3 regions of the Martinezella lusitana genome follow, and region 1 is predicted to be linked to each of the others. Evidence: riboswitches for the same ligand, from Rfam matches in the RefSeq annotation. Region 1 holds a riboswitch; each other region holds the start of a gene.
What was found. A riboswitch is a leader RNA that binds a small molecule or an ion and turns the genes downstream of it on or off. The one in region 1 is predicted to bind cobalamin.

Region 1 (10,082 bases):
GCTCCGGACCAGACCTACAGCTTCGCGCAAGAAGAGACAATCAGCGCGTTAAGCCTGTGGGGCGACGGCGTGGGAACGCGCCTTGGCCGCATTCGCTTCACCACGAGCAGCGGCGGAAGGTTCGATTCAGGCGGCTCAACCTCGACGGAATACCATATCGATGTCGGCAGCGGCATCTGCGTCGGCGCCACCGGCCGGAGCGGTTTGGATATCGACAATCTGGGCTTCTACTTTCAGAGACCGTTCACAGCAATGACGTTGGATGATGTGACTTATTCCAATCTCAACGGCCAGCCTTGCAACCCCGACCGGCTCTCCAAGGAAACCTATACGAACAACGGAACCGACGAGAAGCAATATACGTTTTCGGGCTCGATCTCGGTGACCGATACCAGCACCTGGACGACGGGACAGACATTTTCCTTAGGTGGAAGTATCGGTCTCACCGTGGGCGTGCCGACCATCGGGGAAGTGAATTCGACCTTCACATGGGAAGTGGGCACGAGTTCGGAGCAATCCTTCAGCGAATCCTCGACGCATGAGATGAGCTGGAACTATTCGGGCACGCTGGCATCTCACGCCTCGATCACACTGCTTGCCGTGACCTATACGGGGCAGGCGGATCTCCCTTTCACCGGGACCGTGCATATCGTCTTTACCGACGGCACCACGCTCGAATACCCCGTCAGCGGAACTTATGAAGGAGTGAGCTATACCAGCGTCGAGATACAGGACGTGTCGGGCTCGGCCGTCAAGCGGCTGGTTCCCGCCCATTCCTCAAGGCCGCAACGGCATTGAGGAGACCGGCAAGTCTGGTCTTATTCGGCACGAAACAGGGCGCAATTCGATGCGCCCTGTTTTGGTTGAATGCCCGGTGGGTTCAACCATCTATCCCGGGTTTCTCGTTTCAGGCGATGTCGATATGTAGCGGCGGGCGATCATCCAGCACCCAAGCGCCCATGTGGCGCCGGCGCACCAGCCGCCCAGGACATCGGTCGGGAAATGCACGCCGAGAAAGACCCGGCTTGTGCCGATCAGAAGCGTCAGAAAAATGGCGACCACAATCATGAAGATCCGGGTCGACCTGTAAGCCTGCGTGCGGGAGAGAAGCGCGCCAAGCGTCAGGTAGGTCACGGCAGAGACCATCGCGTGACCGCTCGGAAAACTCAGGTCATGAACCTCGACCAGATGCGGAACGATGTCCGGCCTTGGCCTTGCAACGCCTAGCTTCAGCGTGGTGCTCAGCAGCCATCCGCCCAGCACCGAGGCGAGGATGAAGATGGCGATCGAGCGGCGGCGATCGAGTAGCAGGTAGATGGTCACCAGTGTCGTCAACAGCGTGAGGACCGTCGTGCCGCCAAGGCTGGTGATATCGCTGAAGGCATGGGTGAGCCACGCAGGTCCCAATAGAAGCGATAGATTGTCCGGCTGGCGAAGCGCCAGCAATATGCTTTCGTCAAATCGCCTCGTCGAACCTTCAAGAACCTCACCGGTCAATTGCAGAAACAGAAAGAGCCCGCCAGAGAAAGCCGCGAACATGACGAGCACCAGGGGTTCGAAACGGTTCAGCCACCCAAATATACCCGGCTTGCGGGGCTGCTGATCGTTCATGTGCGGTCGCCCATCTGAATAGTTTCCATTTCGTCTGCTTCGAATTCCGGTCGAGATGTACCACCGGCCAAATCCATGCGGCAACGGGAAAAGCGCTGCTCGCAAAACGGAATGGTTTCGGAAACGACCGGCGGTGTCGGCTCAGAAATTCCAATCCTCGTCCTCGGTTGCCACTGCCTTGCCGATGACGTAGGACGATCCCGAGCCTGAGAAGAAGTCATGGTTCTCGTCGGCATTCGGCGAGAGTGCCGACAGGATCGCTGGATTGACCTTGCAAGCCTCCGGCGGGAACAACGCCTCGTAGCCGAGATTCATCAGCGCCTTATTGGCATTGTAATGCAGGAATTTCTTGACGTCTTCCGTCAGACCGACGCCGTCATAGAGCGCTTCGGTGTATTTTGCCTCGTTGTCGTAAAGCTCAAGCAGCAGGTCGAAGGCAAAATCCTTGATCTCTTGGCGCCGCGCTTCCGGCTCACGGTCGAGCGCCCGCTGGAACTTGTATCCGATGTAATAGCCGTGCACGGCTTCATCGCGGATGATCAGGCGGATCATGTCGGCGGTATTCGTCAGCTTCGCCCGGCTTGACCAGAACATCGGCAGATAGAAGCCGGAATAGAAAAGGAAGCTTTCGAGAAAGACGCTGGCGACCTTCTTCTTCAGCGGGTCGCCGGAGGCATATTGCTCCATGATCAGCGCCGATTTCCGCTGCAGGAATTCATTCTCCTCCGACCAGCGATAGGCGTCGTCGACATCCGGCGTCAGGCACAGCGTCGAGAAGATCGATGAGTAGGACCGCGCATGCACCGCCTCCATGAAGGAGATATTCGACAGCACCGCCTCTTCATGGGAGGTCTCCGCGTCCGCCATCAGCGTCACCGAACCGACGCCGTTCTGGATGGTGTCGAGAAGCGTCAGGCCGGTGAAGACGCGGATGGTAAGCTGCTGCTCTTCGGGTTTCAGGGTCGCCCAGGAAGGGATGTCGTTGGAAAGCGGCACTTTTTCCGGCAGCCAGAAGTTCCCTGTCAGCCGGTTCCAGACTTCCAGATCCTTGTCGTCATCGATGCGGTTCCAGTTGATGGCGCGCACCGCTTTGGAACGCTTCGGCGTGTTGGTTTTCACTTGAATGTTCATCTTGTTCCCCAGGGTATCAGAGTGCGCAGGACACGCAGCCCTGCACTTCCGTGCCGGACAGCGCCATCTGGCGAAGGCGGATGTAGTAGATGGTCTTGATGCCCTTCTTCCAGGCGTAGATCTGCGCCTTGTTGATGTCGCGGGTTGTTGCGGTGTCGCGGAAGAACAGCGTCAAGGATAGCCCCTGATCGACATGCTGGGTGGCCGCCGCATAGGTGTCGATGATCTTCTCAGGCCCGATTTCGTAGGCATCCTGATAGTAGTCGAGATTGTCATTGGTCATGAAGGCAGCCGGATAATAGACGCGGCCGATCGTGCCCTCCTTGCGGATTTCGATCTTTGAGACGATCGGATGGATAGAGGAGGTCGAGTGGTTGATGTAGGAGATGGATCCCGTCGGCGGCACCGCCTGCAGGTTCTGGTTATAGAGACCGCCTTCCATCACGGCCTGCTTCAGTTCCTGCCAGTCTTCCTGCGTCGGAATGTCTATGCCGGCGGTTTCGAACAGTGTTCGAACCCGCTCTGTCGCGGGCTTCCATTCCTGTTCGGTGTATTTGTCGAAATAGTCGCCGGAGGCGTATTTCGAATTCTCGAACCCCTTGAAACTGCGCGCCCGTTCCACCGCCAGGCGATTGGAGGCGCGGATGGCGTGATAGGTCACCGTATAGAAATAGATATTGGTGAAATCGACGCCTTCCTCGGAACCATAGAAAATCCGCTCGCGGGCGAGATAGCCATGCAGGTTCATCTGGCCGAGGCCGATCGCATGGCTCTCATCATTGCCCTTTTCGATCGAGGGCACCGACGAGATGTGGCTCATGTCGGAGACCGCCGTTAGCGACCGTATTGCCGTCTCGATCGTCTTGCCGAAGTCGTCTGAATCCATGGCAGCAGCGATATTCAGGGAGCCGAGATTGCAGGAAATATCCTTGCCCATATGCTCGTAGGAGAGATCGTCCATGTAGGTGCTTGCCTCGCTCACCTGCAGGATTTCGGAGCAGAGGTTGCTCATGGTGATGCGCCCGGCGATCGGATTGGCGCGGTTCACCGTGTCTTCGAACATGATGTAGGGATAGCCGCTCTCGAACTGGATTTCGGCGATCACCTGGAAGAAGTCGCGCGCCTTGATCTTCTTCTTGCGGATGCGGTTGTCGGCCACCATCTCGCGGTATTTCTCCGTCACGGAAATTTCCGTGAACGGCACGCCATAGACACGCTCGACGTCGTAGGGCGAGAACAGGTACATGTCCTCGTTGTTCTTCGCGAGTTCGAAGGTGATGTCCGGGACGACAACGCCAAGCGACAGCGTCTTGATCCTGATCTTCTCGTCGGCATTCTCGCGTTTGGTGTCGAGGAACCGCATGATGTCGGGGTGATGCGCGTTCAGATAGACCGCGCCCGCTCCTTGCCGCGCGCCGAGCTGGTTGGCGTAGGAGAAGCTGTCTTCCAGCAGTTTCATCACCGGAATGATGCCGGATGACTGGTTTTCGATGTGCTTGATCGGCGCGCCGGCCTCGCGGATATTGGTGAGTGACAGCGCGACGCCGCCGCCGCGCTTGGAGAGCTGAAGCGCCGAATTGATCGAGCGTCCGATGGACTCCATGTTGTCCTCGACGCGCATCAGGAAGCAGGAGACCAGTTCGCCGCGCTGCTTCTTGCCGGCATTGAGGAAGGTCGGGGTTGCCGGCTGGAAGCGGCCGGCAATGATTTCGTCGACCATGTCTTTCGCCAGCGATTCATTGCCTTGCGCCAGGGTCAGCGCGACCATGCAGATGCGGTCTTCATAGCGCTCGAGGTAGCGCTTCCCGTCGAAGGTCTTCAGCGTATAGCTGGTGTAATATTTGAAGGCTCCGAGAAATGTCGGGAACCGGAATTTCTTCGCATAGGCGTGATCGAAGAGGTCGCGCACGAAGTTGAAGGAATATTGGTCGAGAACCTCGCGCTCGTAATAGCCCTCGGTCACGAGATAATCGAGCTTCTCCCTGAGGTTATGAAAGAAGACGGTGTTCTGGTTGACGCGCTGGAGAAAGTACTGCTTTGCCGCCAGCCGGTCCTTGTCGAGCTGGATTTTGCCACCCTCGTCGTAAAGGTTCAGCATGGCGTTCAGCGCATGATAGTCGAGTTGCGTTTCGGTGGCCTTTACCGGGCGTTCGAGCGTGAGCGTGTCCAAAATCGTTCCAATCCATCTCTGACATTGGCGACGTCCTCTTCCGTGCCGATCAGCTCGAACCTGTAAAGATACGGCACCTGGCATTTGGCGGAGATGATGTCGCCGGCGATCCCGAAGGTCGCTCCGAAGTTGCTGTTGCCCGCGGCGATCACGCCTCGGATGTTCGATCGGTTCTCCGTCTCGTTCAGGAAACGGATCACCTGTTTTGGAACCGCGCCCTTGCCGCTGTCGCCGCTATAGGTCGGCACCACGAGGACGAAGGGCTGGTGGACACGGAAAAGCTCATCCTGACGAACCGGTATTCGCACGGCGTCCAGGCCAAGCTTGCCGATGAAGCGATGGGTGTTCTCGGACCGGCTGGAAAAATAGACGATCTGCCCCATCGATGGCTGTCTCATCAGGCAAGCGCGCTGATCATGTCGGGCCGGAAGCCCGCCCAATGCTGTTCGCCGGCGACGACCACCGGGACCTTGCGGTAGCCGAGGCCCTGCACCAGTTCGAAAGCGGCATTGTCGGTGGAAACATCGACGACCCGGTATGCGATGCCGTGGCGGTCGAGTGCTCGTGTTGTTGCTGTGCATTGGACGCAGGCGGGCTTGCTGTAGACGGTGATGCTCATGATTGTCCTCGTATCTTTGAAAGTCACACGATATCGTCCAGACATCCGCCGATGCCCGTTCGAAGAAAATGAAGATGGGTCAGCACACGCCCGGATTCGGACGTGGATGTGCGGCTACTCGCGCAGGGACTGGTTTGAAAAATTCGACATGGACTTCACCCCGAAGTTGACTGATCGCAGGACCTCGGGGAAGCGTGCACGAACGGAGTCATTCCGCTGTACATCGCGACCTTCCGGACACCCCGCCCGTGGACGTTTTGTTTGAGGCAGGTCTCCTGGCTTGCGGGTCGTTGCATCAATCCTCACCTTCCCGAAACATCATGCTTCAGTGGCTTTCGGTGGATAGATGCTCGCCGCTTACAGTTGCGGGGGCAGCTCCGGAATTGCGGCGCCCATTATGGGCGGTCGCGCACCGTATTCCCGTCTTAGCCCCCAACCCTTGCGAATCGGAAGAACCTCGAACACTACATATGGTAGACGAGGTTGGAATTTCGTCAATCGATATGATGGCGCGCCGTCACGTTTCGTGGGGATAGAGCAAAGCCGCCCTTGGGGGAGACGTTGTTTCATTTCATTCCGTTGCTTCTCCCGGTGGGCCACGCTCCCGTGCTTGCCTTCACTGCTGGCAACCCTAGTTTTATGCTCGGGGAGGCGCTGCATCGTGGAAGCGATGCCTTGGGGGCGATCACGTTGGGATTGTATGAACGGCCTGTTCGGATAGCGTTCATGTAAAATGCAATATCACCGAATCATGCCATCGATATAAAAGTGAGGAGCGAAGGATGTTTGGACGTTTTGCACGAGTTTCTTTTCTTGCATTGGCCGGCCTGGCCGCAACGCAATTGATGCCGTCTGCCGCCATGGCGCAGAATTTCGGTGATGACGACGGATACAGGCAGCCGCCAAGGTGGGATCGCCGGCAGGATCAGAACTGGGACGGCCCACGGAGAGACCGTGACCGCGGGGGCTGCGGCCGGCGCGAACTCATGGACGCCGCCCGCCAGGAAGGTTTCCGACGCATTGATTCGGTCGAAAACAACGGGCGACGCATTGTCGTCCGTGGCTGGAATGATGGTGGCCCCGACCGTATGGTTTTTGCCAATCGACGTGGCTGCCCGGCCCTCAATTAAGGCTCACGCATCATCCGCCGTGACCAATGTAGCCGGCGGGCTAAAGCATAGCGTCAAGGCACGATTTCGATCGTGCCTTGACGACGTTGAACTGATTGATGTCCCCGGCATTGCGGGCTATCCGAGCGTATCGGCCATTCTGATGAGGTCGGCGACGGAGCCAGCCTGCATCTTGCGCATCGCCTGGCCGCGATGAACCTTCACGGTGATTTCGCTCAGGCCGAGTTCGGCTGCGATCTGCTTGTTGAGGCGTCCGAGGGCGACAAGCGCCATCACCTCACGCTCGCGCGTTGTCAGCGTCGCAAACCGCTCCCGCAGATCGGTCGTCGCAGCGTCCTGGCGAAGTCGGACGCGATCTTTTTCCAAAGCTTGCCGAATGGCGTCGAGGAGATCCTGCTCCCGAAAGGGCTTGAGCAGAAACTCCACCGCGCCGGCCTTCATCGCCCTGACCGACATCGGCACGTCGCCATGGCCGGTCAGGAATATGATGGGCAGGGGATTGCCGGTCCTTGCCAATTCGTCCTGGAAATCCAGGCCACTTGCATCCGGCATCCTGACGTCGAGGACAAGGCAGGAGGGGCCATCGGATCGTCGATGGTTGAGGAAGTCCCGTGGCGATGCGAAGCTGCTGACGTCGTAGCCGACCGAGCGCAGGAGGCTGTCCAGCCCATCCCGGACGGACGGATCGTCATCGATGACATAGATGGTCGGTTTTTGCTCCGGCATGATCATCCTCTCGTTCCGGCAACCGACGGCAGGATGAAGCCGAACACCGCGCCATGCGGGAAGTTGGGCGCTGTATAGACCGTGCCGCCATGCGCCTCGACGATCGACCGGCTGATCGCCAGCCCCATTCCCATTCCTGTTGTCTTGGTCGTGAAGAAGGTTTCGAACATCCTCTCGGAAGCGGCAGGCGGCACGCCCGTGCCTGTGTCGCGCACGCTGACCGTTATCTTTCTGCCATCGGCGGCGGCGCTGACCAGCAGCTCGCGCTTCTCCACATCGACGCCCGCCATTGCTTCGATGGCATTGATGACGAAGTTCAGGATCACCTGCTGCAGTTGAACCCGGTCGCCTGTCACTGATGGTAGATCATTGGCGAGTTCGGTGCGCAGCAGGATATGGTTTTCGCGGATCTCACCACGCACGAGCGCCAGCGCTTCGGTGACCGCTTCAACAATGTCGATCCTGTCGCGCGATGGCGCCGTTCGCGCAACCAGACTGCGGACGCGGCCAATCACCTCGCCGGCGCGGCCGGCATCCTTGACGATCCTGTCGAGCGCGCGCCGTGCCTCCTCCTGCTCGGGCGGTGCTGCCGACAGCCAGCGGAGTGCCGCATTGCCATTGGCCACGATTGCGGTGATCGGCTGGCTGACTTCATGGGCGATAGAGGTGCTGAGTTCGCCCATCGTCATGATGCGCGACATCCGCGCGAGTTCGGATTGCGCCTGTCTAGCTCTTGCCTCGGTCGCCTCGATCCTGATCGCCAGATAGGTAGTCGCGCCGATGGCAAGCAGGCTTATGGCCCCGTTCACCATGCCGGATTGGGAATCTCCGTGCCGTGTCAGAAAGTAGCTCGCTATGGTGAGGACGGCACAGGCGATCCCCACGATCATGACGGCCCCGGGCCGGCCGGAGCGCACGGAGATGAGGATCACCGAGACATAGAGCACCGCAAAGGCGATCTCCAGATTGGTCACCGTGTCGGCAACGAAGATCAGGGTGGCGAGCAGCGCAAGGCCCAGCCACAGCAAGGGCGCCTCGACCAGGTATCGCAGGACCTCGCGCCTCATATCGCCTTACCCTTCCTACACGAATCCGCCGCCGCACATGCGACGGCAGGGTGCACGATCGGAAAGCCATGAGCAATGCCGACCATTGAGGTGGGCCAATGGTCGGCGATGATCAAGCATGGTCCTTAACTCGGGTTTTCGAGTGTGAACAGGTCAGCATTCTCGTCGTAAGCGAAATATTCGGCATAACGAGCCCAGTTCGTCACGGCTTTCAGCGTGGTATCGGCATAGTCCTCCGACATGTAATCCTCGAGCTCGTCGCGAAAACGTCGGGCCGGCGCGCGATGCGTCGGCCGCTCGTCGAGGACACGGCGGATATGGGCGGCGAGCGGCACATAGGTGGCGAGATGCTGCTCGAACAGGCGCTTGCGTTCGTCGACGTCGCTATCGAAGAAGCGCAGGCCCGGAGCCGTCAGCCGGATGTCGCCGCCTTCCAGATCGGCAAAACGCAACAGTTGCAGCGTTTCGGCGACCGGGAAGAGATCGTCGATGTCGAGATGGAGATGCGTGGCAAGCGGCGGCAGATCCGCCTGTCCCCGGTAAGGCTCGGCTGCCACCGTTTCTATCAGGCCGGACAGCAGGTTGGTCGATACCCGCGGCAGGGCCATGGCGATGCCCGTGCCCGGGAAGAGCCCATCGCGCGCCGTGGTGCCGGTCTTCGCGGTCATCCTTGCATAGATGTCTTCGACCAGCATCCGGAAGGTGGGGTCGAGACGGTTGCGCGGCTGCGGCAGGTCGACGCGAATTTCGGCGATGACACGACCGGGGTTCGACCCGAAGATCAGGATGCGGTCGCACATCAGCACGGCCTCTTCGATATTATGCGTCACCATCAGGATGGATTCGATTGGCATCCGGCCTTCGCACCACAGATCGAGAAGATCTGTGCGCAGCGTCTCCGCCGTCAGCACGTCGAGCGCCGAGAAAGGCTCGTCCATCAAAAGGACCTTCGGGCGAACGACGAGGGCGCGTGCAAGGCCAACGCGCTGGCGCATGCCGCCCGACAGCTCCTTCGGATAGGCGCTTTCGAAGCCGTCGAGACCGATAAGGTCGATGGCGGCAAGTGCACGCTTGCGCCGCTCGCCCGGTGCTATGCCCTGGGCCTCGAGGCCCAATTCGACATTCTGCAGGACGGATAGCCAGGGGAAGAGTGCAAAACTCTGAAAGACGACCGATACGCCCGAGTTCGGACCGGTCACTGGCTTGCCTTCGAAAGTGACTTCACCCTTGCTCGGCTGGATTAGGCCAGCGATCGCCCGCAGCAGTGTCGACTTGCCGGAACCGGAGCGCCCAAGCAGTCCGACGATTTCGGCGGAACGAAGCTCCAGATCGACATTGTCCAGCACGACCAGCGAGCCGGATGCGCCCTTGTCGTAGATCTGGCAGACCTGCTTGGCGGATACCAGCGGGGTGTTTTCGGCAATTCCTGCCGTCTTCGTGAGTATGATGTTTTCCATGAGTGTTACTCCGACTGGAATGGTTAGTTGAGACGCAGGCGGCGTTCGGCGAAGACGTAGAGCGGTCGCCACAGAGTTCGGTTCAAAAGGGTGACGAAGAGCGACATGACCGCAATGCCGAGGATGACGCGCGGGTAGTCGCCGGCCTCCGTGGCCTTAGCGATGTAGGAG
Region 2 (10,082 bases), 590 kb from region 1:
TCTGCGCCGAGCTTGGCATAGACATGACGCTCTCTGGCCTCGGCGTCCCGAAAGATGATCTCGATGCCATGGCGGATGATGCCTTTGCCATCCGTCGGCTGCTCGATAATAATCCGCGTGATCTGTCGCGCGCCGATATTCGCGCGATCTACGAAGCCGCTTTCTGAGCGCGCCGCCGAAAGGGAATGGGACTGATGGACAGGAATGCGAAAGTCGCGGTGACCTTGGGCGATCCCGCAGGCGTCGGCCCGGAAGTGATCGTCAAGGCGCTGGCGGCGATGCCGGAGGAAGAACGCCGCGATTTCGTGATCGTCGGCAATATCGAAGCGCTTGAGCGCGCCGATCGCGTTGCTGCGACAGGGCTGGTGTTTGCGCCCGCCGATATCGCGGGCCCAGGCCGGATCGCTGTTGATGAGGTGGAGCTCGGCGCGCCTTTGCCCGAAATCGGCAAGGTCAGTCCGGTCGCCGGCGACGCCTCGGTGCGCTATATCAGCCGTGCCGTCGATCTCGCCATGTCGGGCGCGGCCGACGTCATCGTCACGGCACCGATCAACAAGGAAGCGATGAACCTCGCCGGCCATCATTTCGACGGCCACACAGGCTTGCTGGCGCATCTGACGGGTTCGAAAAGCTCGTTCATGCTGCTGGCCTCGGAGCGGCTGAACACCATTCATGTCTCGACGCACGTCTCTCTCAAGGGCGCAATCGAGCGGGCGAGAACGGAGCGCGTGTTGGCGACCATCGAGGCCGGGCACAATCACTTCCTGCGGCTCGGCAAGACGGCGCGCATCGCCGTTGCCGGCCTCAATCCGCATTGCGGCGAAAACGGCCTGTTCGGAACCGAGGACATTGAGTTTTTGGCGCCGGCCGTCGAGCGGGCGAGGGCGAAGGGGATCGATGTCGTAGGTCCGATTTCGGCCGATACGGTATTTGCCCGCGCCTATAATGGCGCTTTCGACCTCGTTATCGCGCAGTATCATGATCAGGGCCATATCCCGATCAAGCTCGTCGCCTTCGAGACCGCCGTCAACGTATCGTTGGGCCTGCCGATCGATCGCGTATCTGTCGATCATGGCACGGCGTTTGACATAGCCGGAACCGGCAAGGCCAATCATGTGAATATGCTTTCGGCGATTGCCTATGCCCGGCTGATGGCCCGCTCGCCGCGCCGCAAGGCTGTTTGATCGGGAGTTCTGCTCAACCAGTAAGCGCTTCTGTAGCAGTGTTGGCTTGGCTGATCAGCCAATCCTTGAAGGCGTTCGCCACTCCATTGCTCTGGCGGCCTTCGGGCAGCACAACGTAGTAGCTGAATTCGGTGGCCATCGGCAGATCGAAGACCGGCACTAGCGCGTCCGCGCGAACCTCTTCCTCAATCAGGTGGGAGGGAAGGAGTGCGACCCCTATGTCGGCGAGTGCCGCGCCGATGATCATCGAAAACTGGTCGAAGCGGTTACCGCGAAAGCCGTTGTCTGGCGTCACCCCATTGGCTTCAAGCCATTGCGACCAGAGACGCGGGCGAGTGGTAAGATGGAGCAGCGGCGCATCGGCAAGATCCGCCGGGGTTTGCGCTTGCAATTTTTCGACCACTTTCCGGCTTGCGACGGGCAGTACGAGTTCGCTGTAGAGGAAGGTCGATGTCGCCTTCGCCCAACTCGGTTGGCCATAATGGATGGCGAGGTCGAAATCCTCCTGATCGAAATCGAAGGGTTCTGAGCGCGAACCCACCGTCAATGCCAGCGAGGGATGGCTGGTCAGGAAATCGGGCAAGCGCGGCATAAGCCAGCGCGCGCCGAAGGTCGGAAGCGTTGCGATGTTGAGCGACTCGTCCTTGTCCGCCGAGGCGACTGCCCGCATCATCAGCTGTTCCGACTGAGCAAGCAGGCGCCGCACCTCGGATAGCAGGCGTTTTCCTGGCTCGGAAAGAATGACGCGTCGGCGTACGCGCTCGAAGAGCAGCAGGCCGGTTTGCTCTTCCAGCGCATGGATCTGCCGGCTGACGGCACTTTGAGTGAGGTTCAGTTCTTCGGCCGCCCGGGTGAAATTGCCATGCCGTGCGGCACATTCGAAAGCCTGAAGATTGGCGATGTCCGGAACCAGGCTGCGGCGCATGTTCATTCCTATAACGCATCAATTTAGCTCAAAATGTCATGAGACAACCTTTCCAACAAGCAATATTGTGCGGAAAAGGAATGAACTCGCTCGCAAGAAAGAATGTCCGTGACCGCGCCATATGTTTCCCCCGATGAAATCCGCCACGCATTTTCCGCTGCCATGTCGGACATGTATCGCAAGGAAGTGCCAGCCTATGGCACGCTGATGGAGCTGGTGTCGGAGGTCAATGCGGAAACGCTGGCCGCAAACCCGGCGCTTCAGGGACGCCTCGACGAAACGGACTCGCTGGCGCGGATCTCCGAGGAGCGGCATGGCGCCATCCGCCTCGGCACTGCCGCCGAGCTTGCCATGATGCGGCGGATTTTCGCTGTGATGGGCATGTATCCGGTCGGCTATTATGATTTGTCGACCGCGGGCGTGCCGGTGCATTCGACCGCCTTTCGCCCCGTTGGCGAGGCCGCCCTCAAGCGCAACCCCTTCCGTGTCTTCACATCGCTTCTCCGGCTTGATCTGATCGCGGACGAGACGCTGCGCGCCGAGGCCGAGGCTGTCCTTGCCAGCCGGCGGATTTTCACGGAAGGCGCGATCGCGCTTGCCGAAAAAGCCGAGAAGGACGGGGGCCTCGTCACGAACGATGCCGACAGGTTCGTTTCCGAAGTTCTCGAAACCTTCCGTTGGCATGACCGCGCCAATGTCAGCCCCGAGCTTTATCATCGCCTGCACGATGCTCACCGCCTGATCGCCGACGTCGTCTCCTTCAAGGGGCCGCATATCAATCACCTGACGCCACGCACGCTTGACATCGATCGCGTCCAGGCCCGCATGCCGGCGCATGGCATCGTGCCGAAGGCGGTGGTCGAGGGGCCGCCGACCCGCGAATGCCCGATCCTGTTGCGCCAGACCTCGTTCAAGGCTCTCGAAGAGCCGGTGTCTTTTCGCGCGGAGGATGGTTCCTGGCAGGCCGGTTCGCACACTGCCCGCTTCGGCGAGATCGAGCAGCGCGGCATCGCGCTGACCCCCAAGGGCCGCGCGCTCTATGACGCGCTCCTCACCGATTCCCGTGGGATCGTTCGGCCGGCTGCCGATGGTTCGAATGTCAGGGAATATGAGGCGGCACTCGCCAAGGCCTTCGAGAGATTCCCGGACAATTGGGTGGAGATCCGCGCCCAAGAGCTCGGCTATTTCAGCTATTCGCTGACGGAAAAGGGTCGTGAGGCAGGCGGCCGGACGGGTAATGGTCTTGAACGCTGGATCGCCGATGGTTTGGTACAGTTCGATCCTATCGTCTACGAGGACTTCCTGCCGGTGAGTGCGGCGGGTATCTTCCAGTCGAATCTCGGTGACGACGCGCAACATGAATTTGCCGCCAGCCCCAATCAGCTGCATTTCGAGGCGGATCTCGGGGCGAGCGTGCTCAATGAATTCGATCACTATGCCGGTATCGAACAGGCCTCGATCGAAGCATGCCGCCGGGTGCTGAATTGGACGGAGGCTGCGGAATAGGGGAAAGCGGCATCGCGGAGCTGTTAGAGCTGCGCGAAACCATTGATTTAACGGAATGCCCATAGGATCGTGCCGGAAATCTCAGTGTCTGACTCGGGAGAAGACCGCGACGATGTTGACGCTCCGCCAGATCGAAGTGATCCGCGCGATCATGATTACCGGCACCATTGCCGGTGCGGCCAACCTGCTTGGTGTCTCTGCTCCCGGCATCAGCCGGTCGATGAAATACACTGAGGATTCGCTGAATGTGCGCCTCTTCAACCGCAGCCATGGGCGCTATGTGCCGACGCCCGAGGCGCGGCATATTTTCGGTCTTCTCGACACCGTCTACCGCCAAGTTGAGGATCTCCAGTTCGCGGTCGAACGGCTCGGCAAGGGAGGCAACCGGCTTCTCAGCGTCGGCTCGGTTCCGAGCATCGCCAATGTCATGGTGCCGAAATCGATTGCCGGTATTCGGCATCGTTATCCGGAGCTCGATGTCGACATCAATATCCTGAGGATGGAGGAGGCCATCGACTATCTCCTTGTCGGGCGAGGCGAGGTGGTGGCGATCAGCTCGTTCATCGAGCATGCGATCGTCCATTTTGCGCCGCTGGCGACCGGACGGCTGCTCTGTGTCGTGCCGGAAAATAGCGAGCTGGCCAAGAAGGAGAGCATTTCTCCCGAGGAGATCGTCAAGCATACGCTGATCGGGATAGATCCGAACGATCCGTATGGGCGCGTGATGACTGAAATTTTCCGACGCCGTGACTTGAACTACAAGATGAAGATCAAGGCTCGGTTCGGCACGACTGTTTGCGCGCTCGTGGCGGAGGAATTGGGCATTGCCATCATCGATCAGTTCACGGTCGCTGGCGGTAGCGTGCGCGGAGTCAAATGCCTTGAGATCGAGGCCGATACCACCTTTCGGACCTATGCCGCATACCGCAACGATGTCGTACTTTCCGTCTTTGCAGAAGAGTTCATCGAACTGCTGCGCACGGAGATGGCGGCGGCTGAAAATTAACATCAAGTTATGTATGTCATATATTTTGGTATTTGCAGTTATCATTGACATCGACCAATGATTGTCGACGACCGGCACGAGGCGTGCGGTATCCGCATCCAGCTCGACACGGAGGTTTGACCACAATGAAGACGTCGATTGCGACTGTATCGATCAGTGGGGAATTGCCGGAGAAGCTTGAAGCGATCGCGCGGGCGGGTTTCGACGGGGTGGAAATCTTCGAGAACGATTTCCTGGCCTTCGACGGCAGTCCGGCCGATGTCGGGCGTATGGTGCGGGACCACGGGGTGGAGATCACGCTCTTCCAGCCGTTCCGCGATTTTGAGGGCATGCCGGAGCCGCTTCGGTCTCGGACCTTCGACCGGGCGGAACGTAAGTTCGATGTCATGCAGGAACTCGGCACCGATCTTGTGCTGGTCTGCTCCAATGTCTCTCCGGCCTCGCTCGGCGGCATCGACCGGGCGGCGGCCGATTTTCATGAGCTCGGTGAGCGCGCCGCCAAACGCGGCCTGAAGGTCGGTTATGAGGCGCTGGCCTGGGGCCGGCACATCAACGACCACCGCGACGCCTGGGAGATCGTGCGCCGGGCCGATCATCCGAACATTGGCCTGATCCTCGATAGCTTTCACACACTGTCGCGCAAGATCGACATCAACTCGATCCGTTCCATTCCGAAGGACAAGATCTTCATCGTTCAGCTTGCGGATGCGCCGCTCATCGACATGGACCTGCTTTATTGGAGCCGGCATTTCCGCAATATGCCGGGCGAGGGCGATCTGCCGGTGACGGCCTTTGCGACGGCTGTCGCCGAGACCGGCTATGACGGTTATTTCTCGCTGGAGATCTTCAACGACCAGTTTCGTGGCGGCTCGTCGCGGGCGATCGCCGCAGATGGTCATCGATCCCTCATCTATCTCGGCGACCAGGCGCGCCGCAACCCCAACGCCGGCGGTCTCACCGTTGCCTCCATGCCTGATCGGGTTTCCGTCAAAGGTGTTGGTTTCGTGGAGTTTTCCGCCGACGAGGAGGACGCGGACGATCTCATCGGCATTCTGCGCACGCTGGGTTTCCGCAAGGTTGCCATGCACCGGACGAAAACGGTGAGCCTCTTTCAACAGGGTGATATCCGGATTCTCGTCAATACCGACGATGGGGGTTTTGCCAATTCCTCCTTCGCCGTGCACGGCACTTTGGCCTATGCGGTGGCACTTGTTGTTGATGACGCGGAAGCAGCTTTGGCGCGTGCCAGGGCGCTCGATGCGGAGCCGTTCAGCCAGCCAGTCGCAGAGGGCGAACTCGACGTACCGGCGATCCGTGGGGTTGGCGGCGGTCTCATCTATTTCCTCGACGATAAGACCGATCTCGGGCATTTTTCCGAGATCGACTTCATTCCCTTTGACGACAAAGCCGCAGTCCAGCCCGCTGGGCTACGCACCGTCGACCATATTGCCCAGACAGTCGCCTATGAGGAAATGCTGACCTGGTTGCTGTTCTATACGTCGATCTTCGAGACACGGAAGACGCCGATGGTCGATATCATCGATCCGGCAGGTGTCGTGCGCAGTCAGGTGGTGGAGAATGACGCTGGCACGCTGCGGATCACGCTGAACGGCGCGGAGAACCGCCGCACGCTCGCCGGTCACTTCATCGCGGAAAAGTTCGGCTCCGGCGTGCAGCACCTTGCCTTCCAGACCGACGACATATTCAAGACCGCCGAGGCGCTGAGGAAGAACGGTTTTCAGCCTCTGCCCATTTCGCCAAATTATTACGACGACGTCGAAGCTCGCTTTGGTCTCGATCCGGAACTGACCGAGCGGCTGAAGGCAGAGAACATTCTGTACGACTGTGACGAGCAAGGTGAATTCTTTCAGCTCTATAGCGGCACCTTCGGAGAGGGCTTCTTCTTCGAGATCGTTCAGCGCGGTGGTTACCGAGGGTATGGCGCCCCAAATGCCATCTTCCGCATCGCCGCACTCAAGAAGCATCTCCGGCCGGAAGGCCTGCCAAGAGAATGAATGTGATCCGTAGCCGGATTATAGTTTCCGTGCGGAGCCTTCAGCCGGCCGTCAGGCATGGCACTGCTTGATATGGCACTGCTTAATAGTGCTGGTATCTGCTAATAATTCCCAGCGTTTCACAGATTGGATCGTGCGAACTGGACAGGCGTCAGAAAGTTTGATAGCAAACGTAACGTTATTACATTACTAACTGGATCTGCCATGATAGTGAGATCGACGACGGTCGGAGGCTTTGCCGCGAGGGGTATTTTCAAGTGGGCGTCTTCACGGCTTGACGCAACCACGGACCTTGGCATAACTGGACGCGACGGTTCCCCGACGATGACTCCGAGGGGATTAATAGGGAACACGGTGCGGACGACCCAAAAGGGACCAAGACCGTGGCTGCCCCCGCAACTGTAAGCGGATTACCGTCCATCCTCGTGGCACCGAAAGGTGCCGTGCCACTGCGCCAATCGGGCGCGGGAAGGCAGATGGACGACTGATATCCGTGAGCCAGGAGACCTGCCGTCGAAGATCTATCCATTGTCACGGGCGGGGATGCCCGAAACAGGAGCAGGACATGACTATCCTTTACGCTTCGCAGCGCCTTGGTGCGCTGCCTTCCCCGAATTTTGACGATCATTCGACTGTTCGGAATGCCTGTTGGGCATTCTGACCTTCACCACCGCCCTTTCCGGGCGGCGTTCACATCACTTCGGGGAATTATGATGAAGACCATTTTCAAGCGGCCATTGCGCGCTGCCCTGTGCGCTATGTCCTTGATCGCAGCCAGCCTGCCCGGGCAGGCGGGGGCGGCGGAAACCAGCTACCCTCTCACGCTCCAGAACTGCGGCCGGCAGATCACCATCCAGAAAGCGCCGTCGCGCACGGTCTCTATCGGACAGAGCACGACTGAAATCCTCTATCGTCTGGGCCTTGCCGACAAGGTGGTCGGCACCGCGCTCTGGGTCGGGCCGGTCCTCAAGGGCTATGAAGACATCAATGCCAAGATCGAACGCCTTGCCGACAACGATCCAAGTTTCGAAAGCGTCGTCGGAAAGAAGCCGGATATCGTCACGGTTCAGTTCCAGTGGCAGGTAGGCCCCGAAGGCGTGGTCGCTAAGCCGGAACAGTTCGAGGAGCTGGGCATCCCTGTCTATACCTCGCCGTCCGATTGCGTCGGCAAGGAAAACTCCGGCTCCAGCGATGGCGTCCGTCATCAGGTCTTCACCATGGATCTCGTCTATCAGGAAATCCGTGATCTCGCGAAGATCTACAATGTGCAGGACAAAGGCGAGGAAGTGGTCGCGGATCTCAAACAGCGCGAAGCGGCAGCCCGCGCCAAGGTCGCTTCCGCACAGGGCAAGCTTTCCGCAGTCTTCTGGTTTTCCAGTGCCAAGGACGCCGATCCCTATGTGGCGGGCCGCAATGGTGCACCGGGCTACATCATGTCGGCGCTCGGCATCAAGAATATCATCGAGACCGATGATGAATGGCCGACCGTCGGCTGGGAGACCATTGCCAAGGCCAATCCAAGCATGATCGTCGCGGCTGCGATGGAGCGTCGCCGCTATCCGCTGGATAGCGCGGAGGCCAAGCGTAAATTCCTGGAAAAGGATCCTGTTGCAAGCCTGATGCCCGCCGTTAAAAGCGGCCATGTCTTCGAGATGGATGCGCAGGCGATGAACCCGACCATCCGTACGATCGAAGGCATTGAGGCGCTTGCTGACGCCATCGCTGCAGCTGGCCTGACGCAGTGAACCACGCCCTTTCATCGATCGGTCGAACGGGTACAATCGCCTTGGCGCTCGCCGTTCTCGTTGCCGCGCTCTGGTTGGGCGCGGCGATCGGCGAGACCTCGATCCCGTTTGAAACTGTCGCCAAGACCGTCGCCAATCGGCTTTGGGGTGCCGGATATCCGCTCGAGCCGATCGATGAGGGCATCGTGTGGAGCTATCGGCTGAGCCGCGCGGTCGTTGGAGCGTCTTGCGGGGCAGCACTCGCCCTGTCCGGCGTTGTGCTGCAATCGCTTCTGCGCAATCCGCTGGCCGATCCCTATATTCTCGGCATTTCCGCTGGCGCCTCCACCGGCGCCGTCGGTGTCGCGATCCTCGGTCTGGGCGCGGGCGTCCTGACGATGCCGATGGGGGCTTTCCTCGGCGCGCTCGTCGCCTTCGCGCTCGTTGCCTTGCTGGCCGTCAGGGCGGGAAGGGGGGACGGCCGCGATCATTCTTGCCGGAGTCGTGGGCTCGCAGCTCTTCAACGCGCTCACCTCCTTCATCGTCACCAAGGCAGCGACGGCCGAACAGGCGCGCGGCATCATGTTCTGGCTGCTTGGCAATCTCTCCGGCGTGCGTTGGCCGGATGCCTGGCTGGCAATTCCGGCCGCGTTGTTCGGGCTCGTCATTTGCCTCTGGCATGCGCGGTCGCTCGATGCCTTTACCTTCGGTGCGGAATCGGCGGCCTCGCTCGGAATTTCGGTGCGCCGCACCTATCTCGTGCTCGTCGGCACATCCGCCATGATGACCGCCGTGATGGTGTCGATCGTCGGCTCCATCGGCTTCGTCGGCCTGGTCATTCCGCATGCTGCGCGGATGCTGGTAGGCGTCCGCCACGGTGTACTTCTGCCGGCAGCAGCCCTGATCGGTGCCATCTTCATGATCGCGGCCGACATCCTGTCGCGCACCCTGATCCACGGCCAGGTCCTGCCGATCGGGGTGATCACCGCTCTTGTCGGCGCGCCCGCTTTCGCCTTGATTTTGAGCCAGAAAAGGGCGCGCGCATGACCCTGTCGGCAAGGAATGTTTCGTGGAATGCCGGTGGGCAAGCTATCGTTCGGGACATATCGCTGGATGTCCGCACAGGCGAGTTTCTTGGGATCATCGGGCCGAACGGTTCGGGCAAGACCAGCCTGATGATGATGCTCTCCGGTATCCGCAAGCCAAAGACCGGGGAGATTTTTGTGGACGGCACGCCGATCCGCGCTCTCGGTCGGCGCGAACTCTCCCGGCGTCTGGCCCTGGTGGAACAACAGGCCGAGACCGGCGAGCGGATCACGGCCAGACAGGCCGTTGAACTCGGCCGCACGCCCTATCTGGGCGCGCTATCGCCCTGGTCGGCGACGGATGACGCGATCGTCGAGGCCGCCCTTGCCAATGTCGACATGCTCCATCTTTCCGGCCGGCTGTGGCACACGCTTTCGGGCGGCGAGCGCCAACGGCTGCATATCGGCCGTGCGCTTGCGCAGCAGCCGAAAATCCTGCTTCTTGATGAGCCAACGAACCATCTCGACATCGGACACCAGATCGGCTTGCTGGATCTCGTGCGCCGTCAGGATCTGACCGTGGTCGCGGCCCTGCATGATCTCAATCACGCCGCCATGTTCTGCGATCGCCTTGCTGTCATGAACAGTGGACGGTTGGTGGCACTCGGGACGCCGCGTGAGGTGCTGACGGGCGAAT
Region 3 (10,082 bases), on a different replicon from region 1:
GCTGCATTTCGTGCTTACCGACCGCATGCTCATCACCACCCGGCTACAGCCGCTGCGTAGTGTCGAGCGCGTCCGCATGGCTGTGGAAAAGAACGCGGCGAAATTCGAAAGCCCGCTTGACCTGTTCGAACTGCTGGTCGTCGAGTTCCAACGCACGCTGATCTCGCTGGTCATCGAGATTACCGAGGAACTGAACCTTATCGAGGATTTCGTCTATGACAACGCGCCGCGCGACGAGCGGCGGCGACTGGCGCCGGTGCGCCGAACAATCGTGCGCCTGCATCGGCATCTGCGCACGGTGCTGACGCTGATGCGGCGGGCGGCGGCGGCCGATGACGAGGAGATGCCGCTTGGCTTCGAGGATGTCGCGGGCCGGCTGACCGGCCGGCTGGAATCAGTCGATCATGACGTCTATGCGCTTCAGGAGCGCGCGCGTCTGCTGCACGAAGAGATCGACTCGAAGCTAGCCTCCGAGATCAACCGCCATCTCTATATCCTGTCGATCATGACGGCTCTCCTGTTGCCGCCGACGCTGGTGACCGGCTTTTTCGGCATGAACACCTCGAGCCTGCCGTTTTCAGGTGGCGGCGCCGGCACGGAATATGCCGTAGCCCTGATCGTCGCTTCCATGCTGCTCGCCTGGTGGCTGCTGAAGCGGGTAAACATTCTCTGACAGGACATCCACCAACAAAAAAACCGCCCGGCGATAGCCGGGCGGTTTGCTTTGATGCACCTTATCCTGCTCAGAAGTAAGGCGAGTAGCACTGTCGGCGCGGGCCGTTATTGGGCTGGAACGTGTTGTCGTAAGACCGGTAGGACCGATAGCGCGCATAGCACCAATCGACATGGCGCGGATTGACGCCCGCAGCCCGCGGCGGGGCGGCGTAGCGCGGCTGGCTGGCGATCGCGCCACCGATGATGGCGCCAGCGCCAAAGGCCGCTAGCGGGAACCAATAGCCATCATGGTAGCGATAGCCGCGACGATAACCGTCATAACCACGATAACCGCCGTGCCAGCCGCGACGATAATAACCGCCCCGATAGCCACCATAACCGTCATGACGCCACTGAACCTGCTCGATGCCGGCAGGCGCGGCCTTGTCCGCCGCAGCAACGGGTGCGGCAGGCATCTGTATTGCGAAGGACGGCGTGAAGCTCGTCAGAGCCACGGCGGCCGAAAGAGCGATAGTCGCAATTCTCGCACGGAAACCAAGCATTTACTTCTCCATTCCTTGGCTTATTTAGTGCTAAAGCAGATAATGCTCCGCGTCGGGGAAAGTTCCCCGAAACAGGGTACGAACTGCCTGCCGCGTCCGATCATTCCAATGGACGCCGCGTCGCATGAGCTTTGCCTTCAATCAGTACCAATTTAAGGTGCTCTGAGCGGGCCTCATCGTAAATTTATAACGATCTCATTCTTAACCAAAGATTAACCAGCAATCCTTACTATTATTTCATGAAAGGATACCGGCAGACTCACCCTCTGATTTGCAGTCTCCTGATGGTCCTGGCACTGCTGGGACTGGCCTCCAGACTTGCGGCGGGTGAAAGCCAGCCCTGGACCGATCCTCAAAACGCCCTCATCGTCGACGCCTACGAGCTGAACACCATCGATTGGGAACAGCTCTTGCAGGACAAACGCATCTCCGGCTTCATCTCCAAGGCTTCCGATGGCCTACCCGAGAGCTTCAGCTGCACCGGCGATCATGCCGGCGACACGTTTGCGCACTGCAAGACCATGTGGCGCAAATATGCGGTCAGCCGCGAACTCTATCAGACACGGCGGATGCTGGCGAAAATGAGCGGGTTGCTGTGGGGCGCCTATCATCTCGGACGTCCCGGCAATCCGGTCGATCAGGCCAATCATTTTCTCGACTATGCCGATCCGAAACCGGACGAGCTGATGGTGCTCGATATCGAGGGCCTTGATGTCTTGCGGTATATGTCGCTCTCCGACGCGCAGGTCTTCGTCGGCCATATCAAGGTAAGAACCGGACGCTATCCGATCCTCTACACCAACCACAATACCGCTCAATACATCGCCGACCATCGCCAGGACTACCCGATCCTGTCGCGGCTGCCGCTATGGTATGCGCGATACAAATCCGACGTGAAGGGCGCTTTCCCGCTTGGCAATTGGGACACATACGCCCTCTGGCAGTTCGCCTCGTCCGACAATTGTTCGGAAAAGAGCTGTCCTTATCGGGTGCCGGGGACGCTCACAGATATCGACGTCAATGTCGTGCCGATGACGAAGATGCAGCTTGCCGGGATCTGGCCGCAGGGCGATCTTCTGCCCGCCAAGCCGATGCCAGCGCCCGACATGATCGCCAAGGCGCCGAGCTGTGTCGAGCCGCTGCAGACACTCGTGTCAATGATGGTCGACCCGGTCGTCACCGCCTCGACCCAGCAAAAGACACCGGTCGAGATCAACGAACTGAACTACCAGGACTTCTAGAGCGGTTCAGCGCTCTACCCAGTTTTTTTACGCAATTCCGGACGGCAACCGCTACGCACTGGAATTACTTTAGGCTTCGATCTGCACATCCGTCTTCGGACGCGAACAGCAGGCGAGGATATAGCCCTCCTCGATCTCGTCGTCGAGAATACCACCATTGTGGCTCATCTCGACCTCACCCGAGAGCTTCATTACCCGGCAGGTGCCGCAGAGGCCTGACTCGCAGGCCGCACCTATGCGCACGCCCGCGCCGCGCGCGGCTTGCAGGATCGTCTGGCCGGGCGCGCAGGGGACGTCCTTGCCGGCCATGGTGAAGCTGATCGAAGTCGCTGCTTCCGTCGGCGCGTCATCGCTGACTTCAGCCAGCGGCGATGCCGCCTGCGCCGGCTGGAAGCTTTCCTGATGATAGCGCGTCATGTCGAAGCCGTGCGCCACCAGCATGGAACGGACGGCATCCATGAAGACTTCCGGGCCGCAGCAGAAGATCGTGCGGTCCATGAAATCAGGCGCCAACAGCCCGATCTTCGCCTTGTCGATGCGGCCCTTCAGCCCCGACCAGAGATCGGTGCGGCCACAGCCTTCGACAATGAAGCCGAGGTCGAGGTTCGGCATGAAGCGGGCAAGATATTCCAGCTCCGAGCGGAAGATGATGTCGGCGGGGCTGCGCGAGCAATTGATGAAGGTGATGTCGGATAACGGCGCGGTATCCGACATGTAGCGCGTCATCGCCATCATTGGCGTGACGCCCGAGCCGGCGGACACGAAGAGATATTTTTCGCCCGGATGACGGATATGGCTGAAGTCGCCGAGAGGACCGAAAGCCTTGACGCGCATGCCCGGCTTCAGGTTATCGAACATCCAGCGCGTGCCGATGCTGTCCTTCTGCGCCTTGACCGTGATGGCGACGGAAAGGGGCCGCGACGGGGTCGAGGACAGCGTGTAGGTGCGCATGACCGGCTCCGCAGCCGCCGGCAGCTCCAGAGTGACGAACTGGCCCGGCAGATAGCGGAACCAGTTGTCCTTGTCGGAGCGGAAGGTGAAGGTCATCACATCGGGTGCTTCCGGCGTTGCCGAAAGGCATTCGAGCAGATGCTGCCTGTCGGTCCAGGGCTTCATCTGGTCCAAGTGCTGATGGCGGAGGGAAACGGTCATGTTCATAACTCAGGCGACCGCCGACAGCTTGGCCTGATCGCCCTGCAGCCGGTTGATCATGAAATTCGCGTACCATTCGACGAACTGCATCACGCCGCCTTCATCTTCCGGCGAATAGGGGCCGGGCTGGTAGGCGGGGGAGCGGATGCCGAAGGCATTTTCCTCGACGATCCGGCGGTCCTGATCGTTGGTCTCGGTCCAGACGTGGGTGAGTTCGTCGATATGATAGTCGACCCCTTCGACCGCGTCCTTGTTGACGAGCCACTTGGTCGTGACCTGCGTTTGCTCGGGACCGAGCGGCAGCACGCGGAAGGTGATCGCATGGTCGGCGAGCACATGATTCCACGTCGACGGATAGTGGAAGAGCAACAAAGTGCCGATATGGCTTTCCAGCACATCTTTGGAGAGCGGCCGCTGCACGGCGCGCGCGCCCGACATGGTGTAGCTCTCGGCATCCTGGATGAGCGGCATGCGTGCGGCGCGGAACTGGCCGGACGGCGACATGCGGAATTCGCTTGGAAGATCCGACGCCTCACACTTCGCCCAGTGCGCCGAAATCACCGGATCGTCCTTGGCGCCCTGCACGCCGGTCGCGCTCGGTGCTTCCGGATAGGTGCGGCAGAGCTCGGGATGGTTGGCCGCGCAATGATAGCATTCGCGATTGTTTTCCCACACGAGCTTCCAGTTGCCCTTCTCGATGATCGTGCTTTCGAAGGCGACCTTGGTCTCGCCGAGGCGGTGGCGGACGAGATAGGGCTCGACCATGGCGCGGAACGGCGCGAAGTCCGGCGCCTGTTCTGCAAGGCAGATGAAGACATAGCCGCCAACGCTTTCGCAATGGACCGGCTTCAGCGAAAACTCGCTCTTGTTGAAATCCTCCGGCATATGGCGGGCAAAGAGCAGGCTCCCGTCAAGCTCGTAGGTCCACTGATGATAGGGGCAGACCAGCTTTGCCGAAGAACCGCGCTCGGAGGAACAGACGCGCGAGCCGCGATGGCGACAGCTATTGTGGAAGGCGCGGATCACCTGATCGCGGCCGCGAACGATGACGACCGGATAATCGCCGATCTGGACCGTGAAATAATTGCCGGCACGAGGCACTTCGCAATCATGGCCGATGAACAGCCAGTCGCGATAGTAGATCGTCTCCATGTCGAGCTTGAAATAATCCGGATCGGTGTAGAAGGGCTGCTCCAGGCTGAAGCCCTCGCGGCGGTTCTTCAATTGCCGCAAAACGTTGGTGCTAATATCCATTTGCCTATCCTCGCGCAGTACCGGTGAGCAGGCAGAGGACATGCGTGGCCGCTTGAGAACGACCCAAAGCAATGTCCCGACCACCCGCCGCGGTCAGTAAACCATATCTCCCCAAGGCTGGTTTCCGGGCTCTGGAGCGGTTCTCTAGAGAACCCCATGGCACCTTCCCAGGCTGTCTCAGCCCAGTGGTTTTATTCGCCATGCTTCACTCCACCACCGTTGCGGGGGCAGCGCCGGATTTCGACCGGCTTCCCAATTCTCCGCCCCCTAGCGGGCGGCACCTTGAGATTGATGTCATCATAATCCTCGCCCCGCCCGCCGCTCTGCTGCAATGCGACATCGGCTTCGAAATTGACGACAGACGAAAGAAGATTTTCGGAGAGACCGCTCAGCCGTAATATCGGAAGATAATTCAAATCGTTATGCTCCCGCAGCCAGCATCATTTTCCGCTTGAGCCGCTCTGCATCTGCGCCGCTTTGTCTTGATTGCGACAGGCTCGTCACTGGGCGGCTTCAACGCGGGAGCTGCGCTGCCGAAAGCGCCTGTAGTGCAGCCATTGCACGCCCGGCATCGGCCACCGGCACGAAGATATGATCATGATAATAGCCGGCAACGACATTGGCGCTGATCCCCTCGTTTCCCAGCGCCGTCGCAAGCGCAGCCGTGAGACCCACGGCTCCCAGCGAGGAGTGGATTTCGAGAGTGATCATCCGCATCGCAGGCTCGGCCGGAAGCCCCGCTTGTCGGGCCGCCTCGACCGGCAAGATCAGCGTCACACCCTCTCTCTCCTGAAACAGTCCAACCGGATTCAGGTGGATGTAATCCGCCAGCGACGAGGCGGGCACGCTACAATAGACGAACTCGCCCTCGACGAGATCAGGCTTCATGCCGACAAGCAGCAACTTGAGATCGGTGATGCCGGACATGGTTCTGATCCTCCTCAGCGATCCATCAGCAAGCCCGGCTCAAGCTAGATGATCTATCCTTCGCTATCCAGACCTCCATGGCGAGCCGGCATGGCAAAGCTCAGATATTTCGATGCCAAGAAACCCGCCGACCCGGAGCCGACGCTGCCGGCACCCGGGTATACGGAATTCCTGCGCACCGGCCGCATCAATCGAGACAAGACGCATTGGCTCGCTGAGGAGCGACGCTACCTCACCTTCGAGGAAGTGGCCGAACGCACGGCTAGCAAGCTCAGAAGCGCCGGCGAGACGACCCATGACCGCCTCAACAGCTTTCACCAGTCGATCCGCTTTCCAAAACTGATCTTCCATCACACGCTCAGGGATACGCCGCATCTCGGCTATTGCCACGTCACTGCTGCGCGGACACAATTCGCGCAGTATGAGCAAGTGAGCTGGGCCTTCTACATCGCCAATTTCTTCGCCCGCCTCGGCCAGAACGATAATTTCTTCGAAGACATCAGCCTGAAATATTCGCGGATGTATTTCGCCGTCGCCATAAGGCCGGATGAGGATGCCTCGAAGAAGAAGCTGACGATCAATCGCGAGGTGCGCGGCAACGGCGTGCTTTTCCACACCCATGATCCACAGATCGCCATCCGCAATGTGCTTCTGCTCGGCGCACGCAACGAACAGCTCCGTGACATCATTCGCCAGCTTTGATCATTGATCCCCAAACTCGAAAAGCATAAGAACGGCCTGAACGACAATCGGTCAGGTCATGGCGCGACATATAGACATTCTCCAGCATCCAGAGGCGGCAATAGCGGCGGCGACGGCCACCCTTGCCGAGGGGTTGCCGATCGGGCTACCGACCGAGACTGTTTACGGGCTTGCCGCCGATGCCACCAATCCCGCCGCCATCACCCGCATCTACGAGACCAAGGGCCGGCCGCGCTTCAATCCGCTGATCTGCCACATGAGCGACCTCGCCATGGCCGAACGCTACGCGATCTTCGATCCCGTCTCGCGAAAGCTGGCGGAAGCCTTCTGGCCCGGTCCGCTGACGCTGGTGCTGCCGCTGCGCCCAGAGAGCGACATTCACCCGCTGGCGACCGCCGGGCTCGATACGGTCGGCATCCGCGTGCCGCAGGGCTTTGCCGGCGAGCTGATCCGCGCCTTCGGACGGCCGCTTGCCGCTCCCAGCGCCAATACATCCGGCAAGATCAGCGCCACCAACGCCGATCATGTCCATGACGATCTCGGCGAGCGGATTTCGCTGATCCTCGATGCCGGGGCTTCGGTCGTCGGCGTCGAGTCGACCATCGTCAAGGTGGAGAACGGCGAGATGCGCCTGCTCAGGCCCGGCGGGCTGGCGGCAGACGAAATCGAGCGGGTCGCGGGCCAGCCTCTGAAGCGCAAGAACGGCGCGTCAGCGACCATCGAAGCGCCGGGGATGCTGGCCTCGCATTATGCGCCGGGTGCCGCGGTGCGGCTCGATGCGACCGCCGTTTCCGCCGGCGAAGCGCTGATCCGCTTTGGCAGGCCCGATATTGCCGGCATCGAGACGGCGGCTGTCGTGCTCGACCTCAGCCCATCCGGCGATCTTACCGAGGCCGCCGCCAATCTCTTCGACTTCATGAAGCGCGCCGATGCCAGCGGTGCTGCGACCATTGCCTTTTCCAGCATTCCCGACGAGGGCCTCGGCGAGGCCATCAACGACCGGCTGCAACGCGCAGCCGCGCCGAGAGAGTAAATCCGATCACACGCAATTCGGCAAAGGATACGCCATGAGCAGCGCCGCCCCTTCCTCCGCCCTTCTCGATCGCTTCGCCGCCATCGTCGGTGAAAAGCACGCGTTGAGGGAGGCTGCGGATATTGCCCCGCATCTGATCGAGAACCGCGGGCTCTATCACGGCGCATCACCGATGCTGCTCAAGCCCGGCTCCGTGGAAGAAGTCTCCGCGATCCTGAAGCTTGCCAGCGAGACCGGTACGGCGATCGTGCCGCAGACCGGCAATACCGGCCTTGTCGGCGGCCAGACGCCACGCGAGGGCGGCTCCGACATCCTCCTATCGCTGGAACGGATGAACCGTATCCGCGACATCGATCCGGTCGGCAACACCATGGTCGTCGATGGCGGTTGCATTCTGGCCGACGTGCATAAGGCCGCAGCCGAGCATGGCCGCATGTTTCCGCTGTCGCTCGGCTCGGAAGGCTCGTGCCGCATCGCCGGCAACCTTTCCACCAATGCCGGCGGCACCGCCGTTCTCGCCTATGGCAACATGCGCCAGCTTTGCCTCGGGCTCGAAGTCGTGCTGCCAACCGGCGAAATCTGGAATGGGCTGCGCCGCCTGAAGAAGGATAATACCGGCTATGACCTGCGCGATCTCTTCATCGGCGCCGAGGGTACGCTCGGCGTCATCACCGGCGCGGTGCTAAAACTCTTCCCGCAACCACTTGGTCATCAGGTGGCCTTTGCCGGGATACAGTCGGTCGACGATGCGCTGACCCTGTTCAAGAACGCATCCGGCCTCTGCGGCACAGCGCTGACCGGCTTCGAACTGATGCCGCGCATCGGCGTCGAGTTCACCGTGCGCAACATCCCCGGCGTGCGCGATCCCCTGGAAACGGCTCATCCCTGGTACGTGCTGATCGACGTTTCCACTTCGGATTCGGCCGAGACCGCCGAGCGGATGATGACGACACTGCTGGAAGAGGGCTATGAGGCCGGCTTGATCCAGGACGCGACCATCGGCAGCTCCGAGGCACAGCAGAAGGCGCTATGGCACATGCGCGAGAGCATGTCGGACGCGCAGAAGCCCGAGGGCGGCTCGATCAAGCACGATGTTTCCGTGCCGGTCGCGCTGATCCCGCAATTCATGGCTGAAGCAGAGGCGGCGGTAATGGCGGCCCTGCCCGGCGCCCGCATCTGCGCCTTCGGCCATATGGGTGACGGCAATATTCACTACAATATCTCCCAGCCCGTCGGCGCCGACAAAGAAGAGTTCATCGGCCGCTGGCACGACATGAACGAGATCGTTCACGGGCTGGTGCTGAAGCATAACGGCTCCATCTCCGCAGAGCACGGCATCGGACAGTTGAAGCGCGACGAACTGGCCTCGATCCGCTCGGATATCGAGATGGACCTGATGCGCAGGATCAAGACGGCGTTTGATCCGGCGGGGGTCATGAATCCGGGGAAAGTTTTGAGGGTCTGAGGTTAGCTCCGTATCTGCCGAACCTCTGGTACCCCCCTCTGTCACTTCGTGACATCTCCCCCACAAGGGTGGAGATCGTTGGGAGTATGTCGCGCCGCCTAACCAGGTAATTATGCTTCGGTCTCTGCGGATACGATGTTTGCTTGAGGCGAGTCCGCCGCAGGTTACCAATCTCCCCCCTTGTGGGGGAGATGTCACGCTAGTGACAGAGGGGGTGAACACTCTCCGCAACTGCTGCGGCCAATGCGCCCCCCTACTGGATCAATCAAAATCCTCATTGCTCGGCTGTGCTGCCTGCGCCCCACCATTCCGGTTTCCCGAAATGATCTCGCGCTTGCCGACGTGGTTTGCCGGGCCGACAAGGCCGTCTTTTTCCATGCGTTCGACGAGCGAGGCGGCGCGGTTGTAGCCGATGCCGAGGCGGCGCTGGATGTAGGAGGTGGAGCACTTCTTGTCACGCATGACGACCTTGATCGCCTGTTCGTAGAGGTCGTCACCATCCTCAGAGGCGATGGCGCCCTTGTCGAAGACTGCGGTGTCTTCTTCGTCGTCTTCCTCATCTTCATCGGCGGTGACCGTGTCGAGATATTCCGGACGGCCTTGCGTCTTCAGATGCGCGACGACCTTTTCGACCTCTTCATCCGACACGAAGGGGCCGTGGACGCGGGAGATGCGGCCGCCGCCAGCCATGTGCAGCATGTCGCCCTGGCCGAGGAGCTGTTCGGCGCCCTGCTCTCCGAGGATGGTGCGGCTGTCGATCTTCGACGTCACCTGGAAGGAGATGCGCGTCGGGAAGTTCGCCTTGATGGTGCCGGTGATGACGTCGACGGACGGACGCTGTGTCGCCATGATCAGGTGAATGCCGGCGGCGCGGGCCATCTGCGCCAGGCGCTGGATTGCGCCTTCGATTTCCTTGCCGGCAACCATCATCAGATCGGCCATTTCGTCGACGATGACGACGATATAGGGCATCTGCGTCAGGTCCATCTCCTGGCTCTCCTCGATCGGAGCGCCAGTGCCCTTGTCGAAGCCGGTCTGAACCAGGACGTGGATCGTCTCGCCCTTTTCACGGGCCAGGGCGACGCGGCTGT

Region 2: another riboswitch for cobalamin. It lies ahead of HB780_RS08240 (ABC transporter substrate-binding protein); the one in region 1 lies ahead of nrdH (glutaredoxin-like protein NrdH).
Region 3: another riboswitch for cobalamin. It lies ahead of HB780_RS30000 (aromatic ring-hydroxylating oxygenase subunit alpha); the one in region 1 lies ahead of nrdH (glutaredoxin-like protein NrdH).

The regions. Positions count from the first base shown of each region.
Region 1 is NZ_CP050307.1:1,718,530-1,728,611, reverse strand. It holds gene HB780_RS11040 (jacalin-like lectin) at 1-798, shown strand, start outside; gene HB780_RS11035 (phosphatase PAP2 family protein) at 889-1,611, opposite strand; gene nrdF (class 1b ribonucleoside-diphosphate reductase subunit beta) at 1,753-2,742, opposite strand; gene nrdE (class 1b ribonucleoside-diphosphate reductase subunit alpha) at 2,759-4,840, opposite strand; gene nrdI (class Ib ribonucleoside-diphosphate reductase assembly flavoprotein NrdI) at 4,882-5,295, opposite strand; gene nrdH (glutaredoxin-like protein NrdH) at 5,310-5,531, opposite strand; cobalamin riboswitch at 5,780-6,006, opposite strand; gene HB780_RS11010 (hypothetical protein) at 6,314-6,661, shown strand; gene HB780_RS11005 (response regulator transcription factor) at 6,779-7,387, opposite strand; gene HB780_RS11000 (sensor histidine kinase) at 7,390-8,454, opposite strand; gene HB780_RS10995 (ABC transporter ATP-binding protein) at 8,580-9,911, opposite strand; partial or broken gene HB780_RS10990 (ABC transporter permease) at 9,935-10,082, opposite strand, start outside.
Region 2 is NZ_CP050307.1:1,125,565-1,135,646, reverse strand. It holds gene HB780_RS08270 (iron-containing alcohol dehydrogenase) at 1-167, shown strand, start outside; gene pdxA (4-hydroxythreonine-4-phosphate dehydrogenase PdxA) at 195-1,184, shown strand; gene HB780_RS08260 (LysR family transcriptional regulator) at 1,198-2,115, opposite strand; gene hglS (2-oxoadipate dioxygenase/decarboxylase HglS) at 2,212-3,615, shown strand; gene HB780_RS08250 (LysR family transcriptional regulator) at 3,728-4,621, shown strand; gene HB780_RS08245 (bifunctional sugar phosphate isomerase/epimerase/4-hydroxyphenylpyruvate dioxygenase family protein) at 4,747-6,636, shown strand; cobalamin riboswitch at 6,932-7,165, shown strand; gene HB780_RS08240 (ABC transporter substrate-binding protein) at 7,350-8,381, shown strand; partial or broken gene HB780_RS08235 (FecCD family ABC transporter permease) at 8,378-9,407, shown strand; gene HB780_RS08230 (ABC transporter ATP-binding protein) at 9,404-10,082, shown strand, end outside.
Region 3 is NZ_CP050308.1:3,370,346-3,380,427, reverse strand. It holds gene HB780_RS30020 (transporter) at 1-673, shown strand, start outside; gene HB780_RS30015 (BA14K family protein) at 744-1,217, opposite strand; gene HB780_RS30010 (glycoside hydrolase family 25 protein) at 1,457-2,458, shown strand; gene HB780_RS30005 (FAD-binding oxidoreductase) at 2,528-3,616, opposite strand; gene HB780_RS30000 (aromatic ring-hydroxylating oxygenase subunit alpha) at 3,620-4,864, opposite strand; cobalamin riboswitch at 4,963-5,164, opposite strand; gene HB780_RS29995 (ACT domain-containing protein) at 5,378-5,791, opposite strand; gene HB780_RS29990 (DUF6656 family protein) at 5,882-6,493, shown strand; gene HB780_RS29985 (L-threonylcarbamoyladenylate synthase) at 6,552-7,526, shown strand; gene HB780_RS29980 (FAD-binding oxidoreductase) at 7,561-8,991, shown strand; gene HB780_RS29975 (DNA translocase FtsK) at 9,253-10,082, opposite strand, start outside.